DNA from 3 places in the Novosphingobium sp. Sphag1I genome. Region 1 is predicted to be linked to each of the others. Evidence: predicted binding sites of a transcription regulator. Region 1 holds the regulator's gene; each other region holds the start of a gene.

The links. Region 1 encodes LexA, which represses DNA repair genes until DNA is damaged. Its sites were predicted from a motif close to GTTCCNCNCTTGTTCT; they were not measured.
Region 2: a site for LexA is predicted at 1,741-1,756, ahead of radA (DNA repair protein RadA). Genes of this name have one in related genera too.
Region 3: a site for LexA is predicted at 2,677-2,692, ahead of ACZ9HU_RS05715 (PA0069 family radical SAM protein). Genes of this name have one in related genera too.

Annotation. Positions count from the first base shown of each region.
Region 1 covers NZ_JBWBQS010000003.1:36,536-42,044, reverse strand. The annotation lists gene gltX (glutamate--tRNA ligase) at 1-298, opposite strand, end outside; gene ACZ9HU_RS03855 (ComEC/Rec2 family competence protein) at 328-2,559, shown strand; gene lexA (transcriptional repressor LexA) at 2,606-3,289, opposite strand; gene ACZ9HU_RS03845 (molybdopterin molybdotransferase MoeA) at 3,356-4,561, opposite strand; gene moaC (cyclic pyranopterin monophosphate synthase MoaC) at 4,558-5,031, opposite strand; gene ACZ9HU_RS03835 (ADP-ribose pyrophosphatase) at 5,124-5,509, shown strand, end outside.
Region 2 covers NZ_JBWBQS010000005.1:253,321-258,829, forward strand. The annotation lists gene ACZ9HU_RS07970 (CvpA family protein) at 1-335, opposite strand, end outside; gene radA (DNA repair protein RadA) at 348-1,724, opposite strand; gene dnaJ (molecular chaperone DnaJ) at 2,014-3,153, opposite strand; gene dnaK (molecular chaperone DnaK) at 3,214-5,118, opposite strand.
Region 3 covers NZ_JBWBQS010000004.1:123,626-129,134, reverse strand. The annotation lists gene ACZ9HU_RS05730 (lytic transglycosylase domain-containing protein) at 1-1,115, shown strand, start outside; gene moaB (molybdenum cofactor biosynthesis protein B) at 1,143-1,682, shown strand; gene ACZ9HU_RS05720 (arylamine N-acetyltransferase family protein) at 1,723-2,601, opposite strand; gene ACZ9HU_RS05715 (PA0069 family radical SAM protein) at 2,702-3,781, shown strand; gene dnaE (DNA polymerase III subunit alpha) at 3,790-5,509, opposite strand, start outside.

The DNA.
Region 1 (5,509 bases):
CCACCTCGGCATGGCGGGGCGAACGTTCGAACTGCATCACGGCGGGCTGATCGCCGTCCAGACCCAGCCAGCGCAGACCATCAAAGATCGCGTCAATGGCCGCATCGGTCGAACGCGCGCGGTCGGTATCCTCGATACGCAAAAGATATTGCCCGCCATTGGCGCGGGCATAAAGCCAGTTGAACAAAGCCGTGCGCGCGCCGCCAATATGCAGAAAACCTGTGGGCGAAGGCGCAAAACGAGTGACAACAGGGCGTTTGCCGGTGCTATTGCTGCCAGCCAACCCCGAACTTGTCATTCCCTTGTCCTTTCTGTCCTATAGGGCCCATGGTTCACGCGACCCAGAGCAACACCCAAACGGCCCAGCGTTCCGCCTCTTTCGGGGGGGATGGCGCTGCAACGCAACATGGCCCTTGGCGCAGCCGCGCGCGCTTGGCAAGTTTTGCTTTGGTCTTAGAGCAATTTCTGTTGCGGGCCGGATCGACGCTGGCGCCATGGCTGGCGGCGGGCATGGCCGGAGGCGTGGCGGCGTGGTTTGCGCTCTTTGGCCCGCTTCAATGGATATTGTTGATAGCAATATGTTTTTCCGTCGCGCTGTTTGCCGGCGTGTTGCTGGGGCCCAAGGGGCGATGGCCGTGTCTGGCCAAGGCGATGATGTCGATGGCCTTGGCCGTCGCCTTGGGTTGCGGGCTGGTTTGGGCCAAATCGACCTTGGTCGGTACGCCGGCGATTCCCGTGCCTATGGTCTTGAATATACGAGCCATTGTGGTGGAGCGTCAGGAATTGCCCGCCCAATCGCGGATTCGCCTGATCCTGGGGTTGCGTTTGCCGGGCGAAAAAAGGGCAATCAAGACGAGAATCACGCTGAAAACCGGCGATTCCGCTCCGGGAGCGGTGGAGGGGGCCTATGTGCAAATGCGGGCGAGGCTTGTTCCACCTGCGCCACCGCGTTTACCCGGAGGCTATGATTTTGCACGCGCGGCGTGGTTCAGCGGGTTGGCGGCAACGGGCAGCGCTCTTGGTCCGGTGACGGTCGAATCGGCCCCGCGCGCGCAGGGCCTGTCGCGGATGCGTCATGCGCTGGCCGCACATATCCGCGCCGTTTTACCCGGATCGGCGGGGGGCATGGCCGCAGCCTTTGCCAGTGGTGAGCGCGGAGGTATCACACCACAGGACGAGGCGGCCATGCGTGATGCGGGGCTGACCCATCTGCTCTCCGTTTCGGGCCTTCATGTCAGCGCCGTTGTCGCGGGGGCCTATTTTCTTGCGCTGCGTCTGCTGGCCCTCTGGCCATGGCTTGTTCTGCGGATTCGCTTGCCGATCGTGGCTAGTGGTGCAGGGGGATTGGCCGCGGTCGGATATACGTTGTTGACCGGGGCCGAGGTGCCGACGGTGCGGTCCTGTCTTGGTGCCTTGCTGGCTCTGGCGGCGATTGCGGCCGGGCGACAACCCTTTTCGATCCGTCTTTTGGCCGTGGCGGCGGCTTTTGTGATGCTGCTTTGGCCGGAAGCCGTTATCGGACCCAGCTTTCAGATGAGCTTTGGTTCGGTTCTGGCCATTGTGGCCCTGCATGAAGCGACCCCGGTTCGGGCCTTTCTTGCCCGGCGGGAAGAAGCCTGGGTGATCCGTTTGGGTCGGCACATTGCCATGTTGCTGATGACGGGCATGGTCATAGAATTGGCGCTGATGCCGGTCAGTTTCTATCACTTTCACCGCGCCGGGATCTATGGCTCGCTCGCCAATCTGGTTGCCATCCCGCTGACGACCTTTGTCACTATGCCTTTGATTGCCGCGGGTTTGGTCTTCGATATGATTGGCATGGGCGGGCCGTTCTGGGGCCTTTGCGGCTTGTCGCTGGATGGCCTGATTGGGCTTGCGCGATGGGTGGGCGCGCGGCCCGATGCCGTGACGCAATTGCCGGTCATGGCGGGGGGCACCTATGCTTTCATAGTGCTGGGCCTGTTATGGCTGGCGCTTTGGCGTGGGACTATTCGACTGCTGGGACTGGTGCCTGCGGTCCTTGGTTGCCTGTGGCTGGCATTATCAGCGCCGCCCGATGTCATGATCACGGGTGACGGACGTCAATTGGGATTGATCGATCCGCAAACCGGGCAATTGCTGGTAATGGGTCAAGGGCGTTCAAAATACATTTCGGATGCCATGCAGGAAGTGGCCGGGCTGTCTGGCGCTGTATTGCCGATTGAACAGTGGCGTGGCTCGACCTGCAATCAAAGCTTCTGTCGTGTCACGATCAGGCAAGGAGAGCGGGATTGGGCCATCCTTGCGGCGCGGGGGGAAGGCTTTGTTGACGAAGCGGCGATGGCCAAGGCTTGTGCGGCGGTCGATATTGTCGTCTCACGGGTGGCGTTACAGCCTTCGTGCCGCCCCCGTTTCCTGCGCGCGGATGAGGCGCTGCTCTATCGGACCGGCGGGATGGCGATCTATCTGAACCGACGGAAAATTGTCACTGTGGCGCAGGGGCAGGGGCAACATCCGTGGTGGCGCGCGCCTAGTCTAAAGCAGGATATGACGTCTAAAGCAGGATATGACGATAGGTGATGATTAGGAGAGGGCGTTACAACCCCCTCCCGATCAAGCAGGGTGCTTAATGATACCGGCGGAGCAAGCCGGCCAGCTTGCCTTGAACCTGCACTTCGCCGGGCTGATAATATTGCGGGTCATAGGCCGCATTGGCCGGGTCCAGGCGGACCAGACCGCGTTCGCGCCGCAGATATTTCAGCGTCGCTTCCTCGCCGCGTACAAGGGCGACGACAATCTCGCCTTCGCGCGCAATGTCGGTCTTGCGGATCAGTGCCAGATCGCCGTCCAAAATGCCCGCTTCGACCATGGAATCGCCCGAAACCTCAAGCGCGTAATGTTCGCCCGAACCCAGCAAGGCCGCCGGGACCGGCAGCATGGTCTGACCTTCCATTGCCTCGATCGGAACGCCGGCCGCGATGCGCCCATGCAGCGGGATTTCCACCACGTCATTGGCCGCGGCGGGCACGACAGGCTTGGGTGCCTCGACCACCTTCTTGGGCGGCGCAGCCTTGGCCGCGACCGGCGGGGTGACGTCTTCGGGCTGGCGCAACACTTCCAAAGCGCGGGCGCGGTTGGGCAGGCGGCGGATAAAACCGCGTTCCTCCAGAGCGGAGATCAGGCGATGCACCCCCGATTTCGACTTCAGATCGAGCGCTTCTTTCATTTCCTCAAAGCTGGGCGAAACGCCCGATTCCTCAAGGCTGGCTTGGATGAAGCGCAGCAATTCATGCTGTTTCCGGGTGAGCATTGTGACCTCCCAACGGGGGTGTTGCGTGAACAATTGCGGAACAATTACGCAACCATTGCCCTTACGTCAAGCGCTTCCGCCATTTCCGATCAAATGGATCTTCACCCTATCGCCGGCCGCCGCCGACGGTGCATTCGCCATATGTTCGATCAGGCAATTGCTGGCCGCCATCGCCGCCAGCGCAGAGGAATCGCGCATCGGTCGGGGCAGGACATTTTGGCCGTCCCACCATCCACGGATGAATTCGCGCCTGTCGGCCCCCGGACCCAGCGGTTCGCTCAATTGCGCCATCGCGGTCCTGGGCAAAGGATTGGCCGAACCCTGCATCGCGCGCAGCAGCGGCAGCAGGAACAAATGCGCGGTCACAAAGCTGGACACCGGATTGCCGGGCAGGCCGATCACGATCTGATGCCCGCGCGTCGCCACCAGCAGGGGTTTGCCGGGCCGGATCGCGACCTTCCAGAAATCGACCTGCGCGCCCCAATTCAGCAAGGCGGGCTGGATCAGGTCGTGATCGCCCACCGATGCGCCGCCGCTGGTGACAATCACATCAACATCGCCTGCACGCGCCAAGGCGGCGTCCAGCGCAGACAGATCATCGGCCACTGGTCCAAGGCGCAGGATGTCTCCGGCCACGCCTGATGCCATCGCCGCCAACATTGCGCCGTTGCTGGCGGGCAGGCGGTGGGGCGGGCAATCGAGGCCGGGCGCCACCAATTCATCCCCGCTGTCCAAAATGGCCAGACGCGGGCGGCGATGGACCGAAAGTTCTCCATGGCCCGCCGCGATGGCTAAGGCCATTTGCGCCGGCCCGATCCTTGTGCCTGCCGGCAAGACCTCGTCGCCATGGCTAAAGTCCAGCCCCTTGCGCCGGATATGCCGTCCTTCGGGTTGGGGCGGCGTTCCGGTCAGGGTCAGGCGGTCGCCGTCCCTTGCTGCGTCCTCCTGACACAGGACGATTCCGGCGCCATCGGGCACCATTGCGCCCGTGGAGATACGAATGGCCTGTCCGGGCTGAACGGTGCCGCCAAAGGGGTGCCCTGCCGCGCTTTCACCCACGACGGTCCACGGCCCGCCCAGATCGCCGGGGGCCAGAGCATAGCCATCCATGGCCGAAAGATCAGCCGCCGGTTGTGTCCGGCGGGCCAGCAGCGGCTGGGACAGGTAACGCCCTAGCGAGGCCTCAATTGGCACGGTTTTGGCGGCCGTCGGAGTGGCCAGAGCCAGAACTCGCGCCTGCGCCTCTTCAAGCGGCAAGGGCGCGCGCGTCATAGCTCTGCTTTCCAGTCGCCGGATTTGCCGCCCCGTTTTTCGATCAGGCGCACTTCTTCGATGACCATGCCTTTGTCGATCGCCTTGGCCATGTCGTAAATCGTCAGAAGGGCAAGCGAAGTGGCGGTCAAAGCCTCCATTTCAACCCCCGTCTTGCCGGTCAGGCTGGCCATGGCGGTGGCGCGGATCGCGCCTTCCTCGACGATGAAATCGACGGTCACGCTGTGCAGGGGCAAGGGATGGCAAAGCGGGATGAGATCGGCGGTTTTCTTGGCCGCCATGATCCCGGCGATGCGCGCAGCGGCCAGAACGTCGCCTTTGGGCACATTGCCATCGCGTATCGCGGCCAGCGCCGCCGCGTTCATGCGGATACGGCCAGAGGCAATCGCAATCCGCGCGGTCTCAGCCTTGGCGCCGACATCGACCATGCGGGCATGGCCTTGGGCATCGAGATGGGTCAATTCGCTCATGCTTCTCTCTTGCCAAAGCGGAGGCATCAGGCAACGAAGAAATGCGCAAACTGCGATAGAGTCATGCCAAGTTTTTGAGGGACCGAACAAATATGGCGGAAATTATTGCCCGGCATTTGATCTATGATGGATGGTATCGGTTTTTTCGGCTGGAATTGCGGATGCCTGACGGCATGATTTCCGAAAGGCATCTGATCGATAATGGACAGGCTGTCGCGGTTTTGCCTTATGACCGGGAACGCCGCGTGGTGATGTTGGTGACCCAGCCGCGCGCGGCGGTGCTGGATGCCGGGGTGGCGCCTCTGCTCGAAGCGATTGCGGGCGGGCTGGATGGGGCCGTGCCCGAAGCGCGCATTCACAAAGAAGCGATGGAGGAGGGCGGCGTTCGCCTATCCACGCTGGAACCGGTTTCCAATATCTGGCCCATCCCGCCGCTGTCGACGGAACGGGTCATGCTGTATCTGGCGCAATATACCGC
Region 2 (5,509 bases), on a different contig from region 1:
AACGTACCCTTTACCGCGCCAAAGCCGAAGCCCAACACCCGGTCCACCGGTGCAAGAGCAGAGGCACGGCTGGCCGTCCCCAGATATTTCGCCACGCCCTTTACCAGCACATAAGGCACGATCAACAACAGGAAAAAGGCCAGAACACTGGCCCCGCTTTCGGTGCCGATATGCGGCGTGAGCACCTGCGCCAAAGGCGTGTGCAAGGAATGGATCGCCACAATCGCCACCACACCGGCGAAAAGCGAAATCGCCTCCTGCACAAAACCGCGCAGGAAACCAAAGGTGGCCGCAAAGCCCACCACCACAAGCACAAGAATATCAAATCCGGTCATAGGTTCATGGGGTTATTCGTCCCCCACGATGCGGTCAACGAGATTTGGCAGGAGATTGATCACGCGATGCTTCATATCGGCAACCGGATCACCGGGCCCGCCGCTTTCCTCCGGCCCATAGGCTTGCGAAAAGCCCAGCTTGGCCGCTTCGCGCAAACGCAACCCGCCATGGGCCACCGGGCGAATTTCACCGGCCAGCGACACTTCGCCAAACCACACCGATCGCGCGGGTAGAGGCTTATCCGCCAAGGCCGAAACCAACGCCGCCGCCACCGCCAGATCAGCGGCCGGATCGGCCAGACGATAGCCACCCGCGACATTCAAATAGACTTCGCAGGACGAAAAATTCAGCCCGCATCGCGCCTCCAGCACGGCCAGCAGCATGGCCAGACGCCCATTGTCCCAGCCCACCACCGCCCGCCGCGGTGTCGCGCCCGATTGCAAGCGTACAATCAACGCCTGAATTTCGACCAGAACTGGGCGCGTCCCCTCAATGGCGGTAAAAACCGCGCTGCCCGGAACCGGGTTTTCGCGCCCCGAAAGGAACAGCATCGACGGGTTCGAAACCTCTTCCAGCCCCTTGGTCGCCATGGCGAAAACGCCGATTTCATCGACCGGGCCAAAGCGGTTTTTCAGGTTGCGCAGAATGCGATATTGATGGCTGCGCTCGCCCTCGAACGCCATGACGACATCGACCATATGCTCCAGCACGCGGGGGCCGGCAATGCTGCCATCCTTGGTCACATGGCCCACCAACACCAGCGCCGCGCCATTTTCCTTGGCATAGCGGATCAGTTCAAAGGCACAGCCGCGCACCTGACTGACCGTGCCGGGCGCGCCCTCGATCTGATCGGAATGCATGCACTGGATCGAATCGATCACCAGAATCGCAGGCGCCTCCATCCCCCCCAGCGTGGTCAGGATGTCACGCACCGATGTCGAACTGGCCAGCCGGATCGGCGCGCTCTGCAGACCCAGACGTTCCGCGCGCAATCGGATCTGTCCGGGCGCTTCCTCGCCGCTGATATAAACGGCAAGCCCACCCGCCTGCGCCACCTTGGCACTGGCCTGTAACAGCAAGGTCGATTTGCCAATCCCCGGATCGCCGCCCATCAAAATCGCGCTGCCCGGCACCAACCCGCCGCCCAGCGCCCGGTCAAATTCGGCAATCCCCGTGCTGCGCCGCACCAGCTTGTCATCGGCCTTGTCCAGCGGCTCAAACAGGATCGCCCGCCCGCCGCTCGACAAATCATGCTTGGCCGAAAAAACCGTCTGCGGCGCCTCTTCGCCCAGCGTGTTCCATTCGCCGCAATCGGCACATTGCCCCTGCCAACGGTTGGTAACACTGCCACAGGAAGAGCAGACGAAGCGACGTTTCGGTTTGGCCATGAGACACATCGTAGGGAGAACAAAAGGGGAAATCAAGAAGGGAAGTTTTGCCTCCGGCGGGCAAAGGGATTCATCCCTTTGCAATCCCATAAATGGGTGGGGCATTCATCGCCGCGTAGCGCACCTTATAAAAATAAAAGCCTGCGGCGCTATTAAGCTGCGCCGCAGGCTTTAATATTTCCAACGCCGCGCCCGACACAAACGGCCGAAACAACAACGCAACCTATACAGTAACGGGATTGCAAAGGGATAAGTCCCTTTGCCCACCGGAGGCAAAAACCCCCAACCGTCACTCCGTCAAATCGCTCCAGACATTCTTCAACCGATCAAAGAAGCCCTTGGCCTCCGGGCATTCATCGCCCGTCTCGGTCCCCTGAAACTCGCGCAGCAATTCCTTCTGGCGGGCCGAAAGCTTGGTCGGCGTTTCCACCGCCACTTCGACCACCATATCGCCCATGCCGCGCCCGTTCAGAACCGGCATACCGGCCCCGCGCTTGCGCAATTGCTTGCCGGTCTGGATGCCTGCGGGAATGTCGATGACGTGCCTGACGCCATCCAAACCGGGGATCTCGATCTGGCCGCCCAGCGCCGCCGTCGTGAAGCTGATCGGCGCACGGGTCAGCAGCGTCGTGCTTTCGCGATCAAACACCGCATGGCGCTTAATGTGCAGGAAGATATAGAGATCCCCCGCCGGCGAGCCATTCGGCCCCGCCTCACCCTTGCCCTGAAGCCGGATGCGGTTGCCATTGTCGACGCCCTTGGGGATCGCGACTTCCAGCTTCTGACGCTTGTCGACGCGACCTTCGCCATGGCACCTCTTGCAAGGCTTCTCGATCACCTCGCCCCGGCCATGACAGGTCGGGCACGTGCGCTCGACCATGAAGAAGCCCTGCTGCGCCCGCACCTTGCCATGCCCGCCGCAAAGGTTGCAGCGGCGCTTGCCCGTGCCGGGTTCCGCGCCCGAACCGGCGCAAGGTTCACAACCCGTCGCCACTTCGACCTCGATTTCCACGGTCTTGCCGTGAAACGCGTCTTCCAGCCCGATTTCCAGATCATAGCGCAGGTCCGCGCCGCGACGCGCCTGTTGACGACCACCGCCGCCACCGCCGAAGGCATTGCCGAAGATGCTTTCGAAAATATCGCCGATATCGCCGAAATCACCGCCGCCGTGGAAACCGCCACCAGCGCCCGCGCCGCCCTGCTGAAACGCCGCATGGCCGAAACGGTCATAGGCTGCACGCTTTTGCGGGTCCTTCAGGCAATCATAGGCTTCGCTGATCTGCTTGAACTTGGCCTCGGACTCCTTGCAACCGGGGTTGCGGTCCGGGTGAAATTTCATCGCCAGCTTGCGATAGGAAGATTTCAGCGTGGCCTCATTGGCGTCCCGCGAAACCTCCAGCAATTCGTAATAGTCGATTTCAGCCGACATTGCACATTTCCCCTGAAGAGAGGCCCGCCCCGTTCAGAGCGGGCCTCTTTCATCGCAACATCAGGCCTTCTTGTCGTCCACTTCCGAGAACTCGGCGTCGACCACATCGTCCTGAGCCGGAGCGGCGCCCGGCGAGGCCGCAGCAGCCTGTTCCTTCTCATAGATCGCCTGACCCATCTTCATGGCCTTCTCGGTCAGAGCCTGTGTCTTGGCGGTCATTTCGGCCGGATCATTGCTTTCGATCGCGGTCTTGGCTTCGGCAATGGCGGCTTCGATTTCAGCCTTCAGACCGGCATCGATCTTGTCGCCATTTTCGGCCAGCTGCTGCTCGGTGGCGTGCACGAGGCTGTCGGCGTTGTTCTTGGCCTCGGCCGATTCACGACGCTTCTTGTCCTCTTCGGCGAACTTTTCGGCATCCTTGACCATCTGATCGATGTCATTGTCCGAAAGGCCGCCGCTGGCCTGGATCTTGATCTGCTGCTCCTTGCCGGTGCCCTTGTCCTTGGCGGACACGTTCACGATGCCGTTGGCGTCGATGTCGAAGGTCACCTCGATCTGGGGCACGCCGCGACGGGCCGGCGGAATGCCGATCAGGTCGAACTGGCCCAGGATCTTGTTGTCCGCCGCCATTTCACGCTCGCCCTGGAACACGCGGATGGTCACGGCCTGCTGATTGTCATCAGCGGTCGAGAAGACCTGCGACTTCTTGGTCGGGATCGTGGTGTTGCGGTCGATCATGCGGGTGAACACGCCGCCCAGCGTTTCAATGCCCAGCGAGAGCGGGGTCACGTCGAGCAGCAGCACGTCCTTGACGTCGCCCTGAAGCACGCCCGCCTGAATGGCGGCGCCCATGGCCACGACTTCGTCCGGGTTCACGCCAGTGTGCGGTTCCTTGCCGAAGAATTCCTTCACGGCTTCGCGCACCTTGGGCATGCGGGTCATACCGCCCACCAGAACCACGTCGTCGATCTGGGCCGCCGTCACGCCGGCATCCTGCATCGCCTTGCGGCAGGGTTCCATCGTGCGGGCGATCAGATCGGCCACCATGCGTTCCAGATCCGAACGGGTGATCGTTTCGACCAGATGCAGCGGGGTCGTCGCGCCGCCTTCCATACGCGCGGTGATGAAGGGCAGGTTGATTTCGGTGGTCTGCGCCGACGAAAGTTCGATCTTCGCCTTTTCAGCCGCTTCCTTCAGACGCTGCAAAGCCAGACGGTCGGTCTTGAGGTCCAGACCTTCCTTCGCCTTGAACTTGTCGGCCAGATATTCGACCAGCTTGGTGTCGAAATCTTCACCGCCAAGGAAGGTGTCGCCGTTGGTCGACTTCACTTCAAACACGCCGTCGCCGATTTCCAGGATCGACACGTCGAACGTGCCGCCGCCAAGGTCATATACAGCGATGGTCTTGCCATCATTCTTGTCCAGACCATAGGCCAGAGCCGCCGCGGTCGGCTCGTTGATGATGCGCAGCACTTCAAGGCCAGCGATCTGACCCGCGTCCTTGGTGGCCTGACGCTGGGCGTCGTTGAAATAGGCGGGGACGGTGATGACGGCCTGCGTCACGGTTTCGCCCAGATAGGATTCGGCCGTTTCCTTCATCTTCTGAAGGGTAAAAGCCGAAATCTGCGACGGCGAATAATCGGTGCCACCGGCTGCAACCCACGCATCGCCATTCTTGCCCTTGGCGATCTGATAGGGAACCAGTTCCATGTCCTTCTGGGTCATGGGATCTTCAAAACGACGGCCGATCAGACGCTTTACCGCGAAAATCGTGTTGTCGGGGTTGGTCACCGCCTGACGCTTTGCAGGCTGGCCGATCAGGCGTTCACCATCCTTGGTGAAGGCGACGATCGACGGCGTGGTGCGCGCACCTTCCGAATTTTCGATGACCTTGGGCTTGCCCCCATCCATCACCGCAACGCAGCTGTTGGTGGTGCCAAGGTCAATACCAATTACTTTACCCATATCTCAGATCCCTAAGTCCAGTGTGACACCACCCCTTGGCTCCCCGGAAATCCGGCAAAGCGGCTCGATGGCTCGTTTGACTTGGCGGCATATAGGTGGGGTTTTGCGGCTAACAAGGGCCTTGGGGCCTGTTGTTTCACTTCATCCCCGGTCGGGGTTCATTTTACCAGTCAAATTTGTGATGGATCATGGCCAATAGGAAGCAATCACGCGATGTGATCGATCCGTGACAACCACCACCAAACCGCTGTGAACATCGGCATTTACACCGTTGTAAACACTGTCATGCTTGGAATAAGACGCGAAAGCACCTAATTTCAATCTTTCAAGGCGCGCATATCCTATCCGGCGCGCAAGACCATTTGGCCCTTTGCCAACACCGCAATCGACA
Region 3 (5,509 bases), on a different contig from region 1:
TGTCGGGCGCATGGGTGGCCGAGGGAGCGTGGGTCGCGGGCCTTTCGGCCTGGCGCCTCAATGATTGCCTGAATGCCGCCGAAGCCTTTGCCCGGACGGCCAAGGGTTCGACCAATGCCGAACTGACCGCGGCGGCCTATTATTGGCAATCGCGCGCGCAGGTGCGTTGCCGCCAGCCCGAACAGGCTTCTGCCCCCCTTCGTTCTGCGGCGCGTCTTGATGAAACACTGTATGGCATGATCGCGGCGGAGCAATTGGGCCTGCGCCTGCCCGCCGATCACGCGACGGCCGATTTCACTCCCGCCGATTGGCAATCCTTGCGCGAAAACGCCAATGTGCGCGCGGCTGTCGAACTGGCCGAAATTGGTGAAGATGGGCTGGCCGACGATGTGCTGCGCCATCAGGCCCGCATTGGCACGCCCGATCAATATCAACCTCTTTCGCGTCTGGCCCGCGATCTGGGTCTGCCCGCGACGCAATTGTGGATGGCCTATAATGCTCCGGGCGGCGCAACACCTGCCCCGGCCAGCCGTTTCCCCACGCCCAAATGGACCCCCGCCACCGGATGGCAGGTCGATCCGGCGCTGGTTTTGGCCCATACGCTTCAGGAATCGGCGTTCCGCGCCACGGCTCTGTCCAGCGCGGGCGCGCGTGGATTGATGCAGATTATGCCAGCCGCCGCGCGTGACCATGCAGGCGCTCTTGGCGTGTCCGGTTCGGTCAGTGACCTGACCCGCCCCGACGTCAACCTCGCCTTTGGCCAGCAGCATTTGCAGGCGTTGAAGAACAATTCGGCGACGCAGGGCCTGCTGCCCAAGGTGATGGCGGCCTATAATGCCGGGCCTTTGCCGGTGGCCCGCTGGAACACGCAAATCCACGATGGCGGCGACCCGTTGCTGTGGATGGAATCGGTGCCCTATTGGGAAACGCGCGGCTATGTCGCGACGGTGCTGCGCAATTACTGGATGTATGAGCGTCAGGCAGGCGGCCCGTCGGAAAGCCGTACCGCTCTGGCCGAGGGACTTTGGCCGACCTTTCCCGGCCTTGATGGCGCACGCGGCGTTCGGGTGGCCAGCAACGGGGCGATTGCCGGAACCCGGTTGACCGGCTACTGATCCTCTCCACATTGAAGGAGGGCGATGATGGCCATTGATGAATCCCGCGAATTCAAGCCGATCCGCATCGCGCTGCTGACTTTGTCCGACACGCGCACGCTGGAAAATGATACCAGCGGCGACATTCTGGCCCAACGCATTGCCGACAAGGGCCACGTGCTGGCCACGCGCAAGATCCTGCGTGAGGATGTGCCCGCGCTGGTGTCTCAACTGGATGCGTGGATTGATGATCCAGAGATCGACTGCATTATCTCGACCGGCGGCACCGGCCTGACGGGGCGGGATGTGACCCCTGAAGCGCTGGAGCAGATCATCATCGCCCACAGCGGCAAACTGATCCCCGGCTTTGGCGAACTTTTCCGCTGGCTTTCGTATAAATCGATCGGCACCAGCACGGTGCAATCGCGCGCCATGGCGATCATGGCGGGGGCGACCTATATCTTCGCCCTGCCCGGTTCGAATGGCGCGGTAAAGGATGGCTGGGACGGCATCCTGTTTGAACAGTTGGACAGTCGCAACCGACCCTGCAATTTCGTCGAACTGATGCCCCGCTTGAAGGAAGCCTGAGCGTTTAGATCGGGCGCAAAGAGAGGCTCTCTCGCGCCCGTCAGAACAGGCCCAGCGCGGCCACTTCTTCACGCGTCAATTCCACCCGGAACAGATCGGCCAAGGCCTTGCGCCAATCTTCGCCATTGGCCAATTCCATCACATCGGCCCGCCCGCCGGAATAGACACTGAGCCGCCGCGCGTTGAGCGAGGCAAAGCCATCCTCCAGCACGATGGAGGCGATATGGGCGGTGGTGAAACGGGTGTTGGCGCGCGTAAATGTCCAATGGTTGGACAGTTCCAGATCAATCGGCGCGACCTGCGTCAGATTGAAGCCATACTGCCTCTGCCAGTCGGGGGATGTCACGCGGCCATCGGTGGCGTCGGTCGGACCTCGACGTTCGACCAGCCATTCGCCCATGATGCTGCCCGGGTCGCCCGCTTTGGTAATGCGGTGTTGCGCGCCATCGGGCGATCGCGCCGTGGCCCCATCGGTCAAGGGCATGGCCGGAACATAGGAACCGCCGAAACCTGCATCGGCAATCCACGCCTGTCCATCCAGATCGACCAGGCGGAATGTATGCGTCATAGGCGGCGGCGCGGCATCCTCTGGCAAACCCAGAAACACGCGGGCGAGCAGCGGTCGGTTGTCAAAACCCAAACGGCCCAGCATGTCGCCAAACAGCGCATTATGTTCAAAACAATAACCGCCGCGCGCGCCCATCACCAATTTGCCGAAAATCGCGTCGGGATCGACACTGACGCCGCGCCCCAGCATCACGTCCAGATTTTCAAAGCCGATGTTCATGCGATGCGCGCGCTGCACCGCCTCCAGCCCCACTGCATCAATCTCTATCGGGCCGGCCACGCCGATCCGCGCCAAATAGAGCGCAAGGTAATCAGCATCAGCGGGGATCAAGGAAGCATAGGGAGCGGTCATGCGGATTTTCCGGTGAATTTCAGGCTGGCGGTTCTTTAGGAGTGGAGCGGCGAATTGGCCAGAGCTTGAATTATCGTTCCGCCTATGTTCTAAAGCACCAATGTTCAAACCACCCCCTCCACGCGGACGCGGCGCGCAAAGTGGATCGTTTTCCACCCGCTTTGCCCTGCCCCAGCGTGAGGTGGATGGAGACTGGCTTGATGCGATGGAGGATGTGGATGGCGGGCCGCCGCCTTTGCGCACCAGTGTGACCGAGGAAGCGGCGCGCAAGATCATCTCGCGCAACAAATCGCCCGATGTGCCGTTTGACCGCTCAATCAACGCCTATCGCGGGTGCGAGCATGGCTGCATCTATTGCTATGCGCGGCCCACCCATGCCTATCTCGACCTTTCGCCGGGGCTGGATTTTGAAAGCCGGTTGTTCGCCAAGCCAGAGGCGGCGCGATTGTTGCGCCGCGAATTGGGCGCACGCGGATATACGCCCGCGCCCATTGCGATGGGCACGAACACCGATCCATATCAGCCTATCGAGGCACGCTATCGCCTGACCCGGCAAGTGCTGGAGGTGTGCCTTGAAACACGCCATCCGGTGACGATCACCACCAAATCCGATCGCATCCTGCATGACATCGACCTGTTATCCGAACTGGCGCGGCATCATCTGACGGCGGTGGCCATTTCGGTGACCAGCCTTGATGCGCGGCTTTCGCGCCTACTCGAACCGCGCGCGGCAAGTCCCTTCAAACGATTGGACGCCATAGAGAAATTGAGCGCGGCAGGCGTGCCGGTATGGGTCAATGTTTCGCCCATCGTCCCCGCCATCACCGAGGAATGGATCGAACGCATTCTGGAAGAAGCCGCAGGGCGCGGGGCCAAGGGAGCAAGCTGGATCATGCTGCGCCTGCCCCATGAGGTGGCGCCGCTGTTCCGCGAATGGCTGGACGCGCATTTCCCCGACCGGGCGGACAAGGTGATGCATATCGTCCAATCCATGCGCGGCGGCGCGGATTATCAGAGCGATTTCTTCACGCGGATGAAGCCGCAAGGCGTCTGGGCCGATCTGGTCCGCACACGCTTTCGCATCGCCAAAACGCGGCTTGGCCTGATCGACCGCGACGTTGATCTGGACATCACCCAGTTTTGCCCGCCGCGTCGCGACGGGCAAATGTCGCTGTTTTAGGCGGCGTTTTAGGCGACCAACCGCAAATGCCCGCCCGCCCGCGTGGGTTTGAGCGATACGTTGGCCACGCCCTCCATCCCGGCAATCAGGTCGGTCAATTCGCCATCCAGCAGGAAATCGCGGCCCAGACGCAGGCGCGGTTCCTGCGCCGCACCGGTTTTCAACATGACCTCAACCGTACCCAACCCGCCACGCGGCAGAATCGTCGCCAATTCGCCAAAGACTTCGGGGCGCGAGACCTCCAGGCTCAACGTCATCTTCGCCGCCGCCTTGACCTCGGACAGGGCCTGCGCCCCGCGCACCGTCACACGCGGCGGTTCCTCCGGGCTTGGGCTGTCCAGTTCAACGGTGAGGAGGATACAGGCACCCTCCTTCGACCATTGGACAAAACTGTCCACCAGCGTTTCCTCAAAGCACGAGGCCGAAAAATTGCCCGACTGGTCCGAAAAATCGGCCATGACGAAATCCTTGCCGCGTTTGGTTTTGCGCTTCTGGACGCCTTCGACCATCGCGGCCATCACGGCGGTGGTGCGCCCCGAAACCCCGCTGGCAAGCAGGCTGGAATGGCTGCGCGCGCCATTGGCGCTGGCCACGGCGCGCCATTGCTCGACCGGGTGGGCGGCGAAATAGAAACCGAAATTCTCGCGCTCCTTGGCCATCTGGTCGGCGCGGCTCCATGCCGGGACGTCGATCAGGCGGATATTGCCCGCCCCCGCATCATCGCCGCCGAACAATCCGTGCTGGCCGCTGGTGCGGGTGCGCTCGGCCTCTTCGGCCACGGCCAGCAGCATATCGGCATTGGCCAGCACCTTGGCCCGGTTGGGTTCGAGCGCGTCAAACGCCCCGCTGGCCGCCAGACCTTCGAGCATGCGGCGATTGAGCGAGCCATAAGGCACGCGGGTGAACAGATCGGCCAGATCCTTGAACGGACCATTGGCCTGCCGCTCGGCCACGACGACTTCCATCGCCTTTTCGCCTACGTTGCGGATGCCCGCCAAGGCATAGCGGACCTGGTGGCCGTCGGCGGTCTGTTCGACCATGAATTCTGCCTCGGAATGGTTAAGGCAAGGCCCGGCCACCGCAATCCCGTTGCGCCGCATGTCATCGACGAAAACCGCCAGCTTTTCCGACTGATGCATGTCGAAACACATGGCGGCGGCGTAAAATTCGTGGGGGTAATGCGCCTTGAACCACGCCGTCTGATAGGCGAGCAAGGCATAGGCGGCGGCGTGGGATTTGTTGAAGCCATAGCCTGCGAACTTGTCGATAATGTCGAACAGTTCGTTGGCCTTGTCCTTGTCGATGTCGGACACTTCGCGGCAGCCGATGACAAAGCGCAGGCGCTGGGCGTCCATCTCCGCCTGTACCTTTTTACCCATCGCGCGGCGCAAAAGGTCAGCATCGCCCAGCGAATAGCCCGCAAGGATCTGCGCGGCCTGCATCACCTGTTCCTGATAAACGAAAATCCCGTAGGTTTCGGCCAGAATGCCCGACAGTTTTTCATGTGGAAATTCGATGGGGGCCAGACCGTTCTTACGCTGGCCAAACAGGGGGATGTTGTCCATCGGGCCGGGACGATAGAGCGACACGAGCGCGATAATGTCACCGAAATTGGTCGGCTTCACCGCGGCCAGCGTGCGTCGCATGCCTTCGGATTCCAGCTGGAACACGCCCACCGTGTCGCCGCGTTTCAACAGGTCGTAAACGTCGCTGTCATCCCAAGGCAGG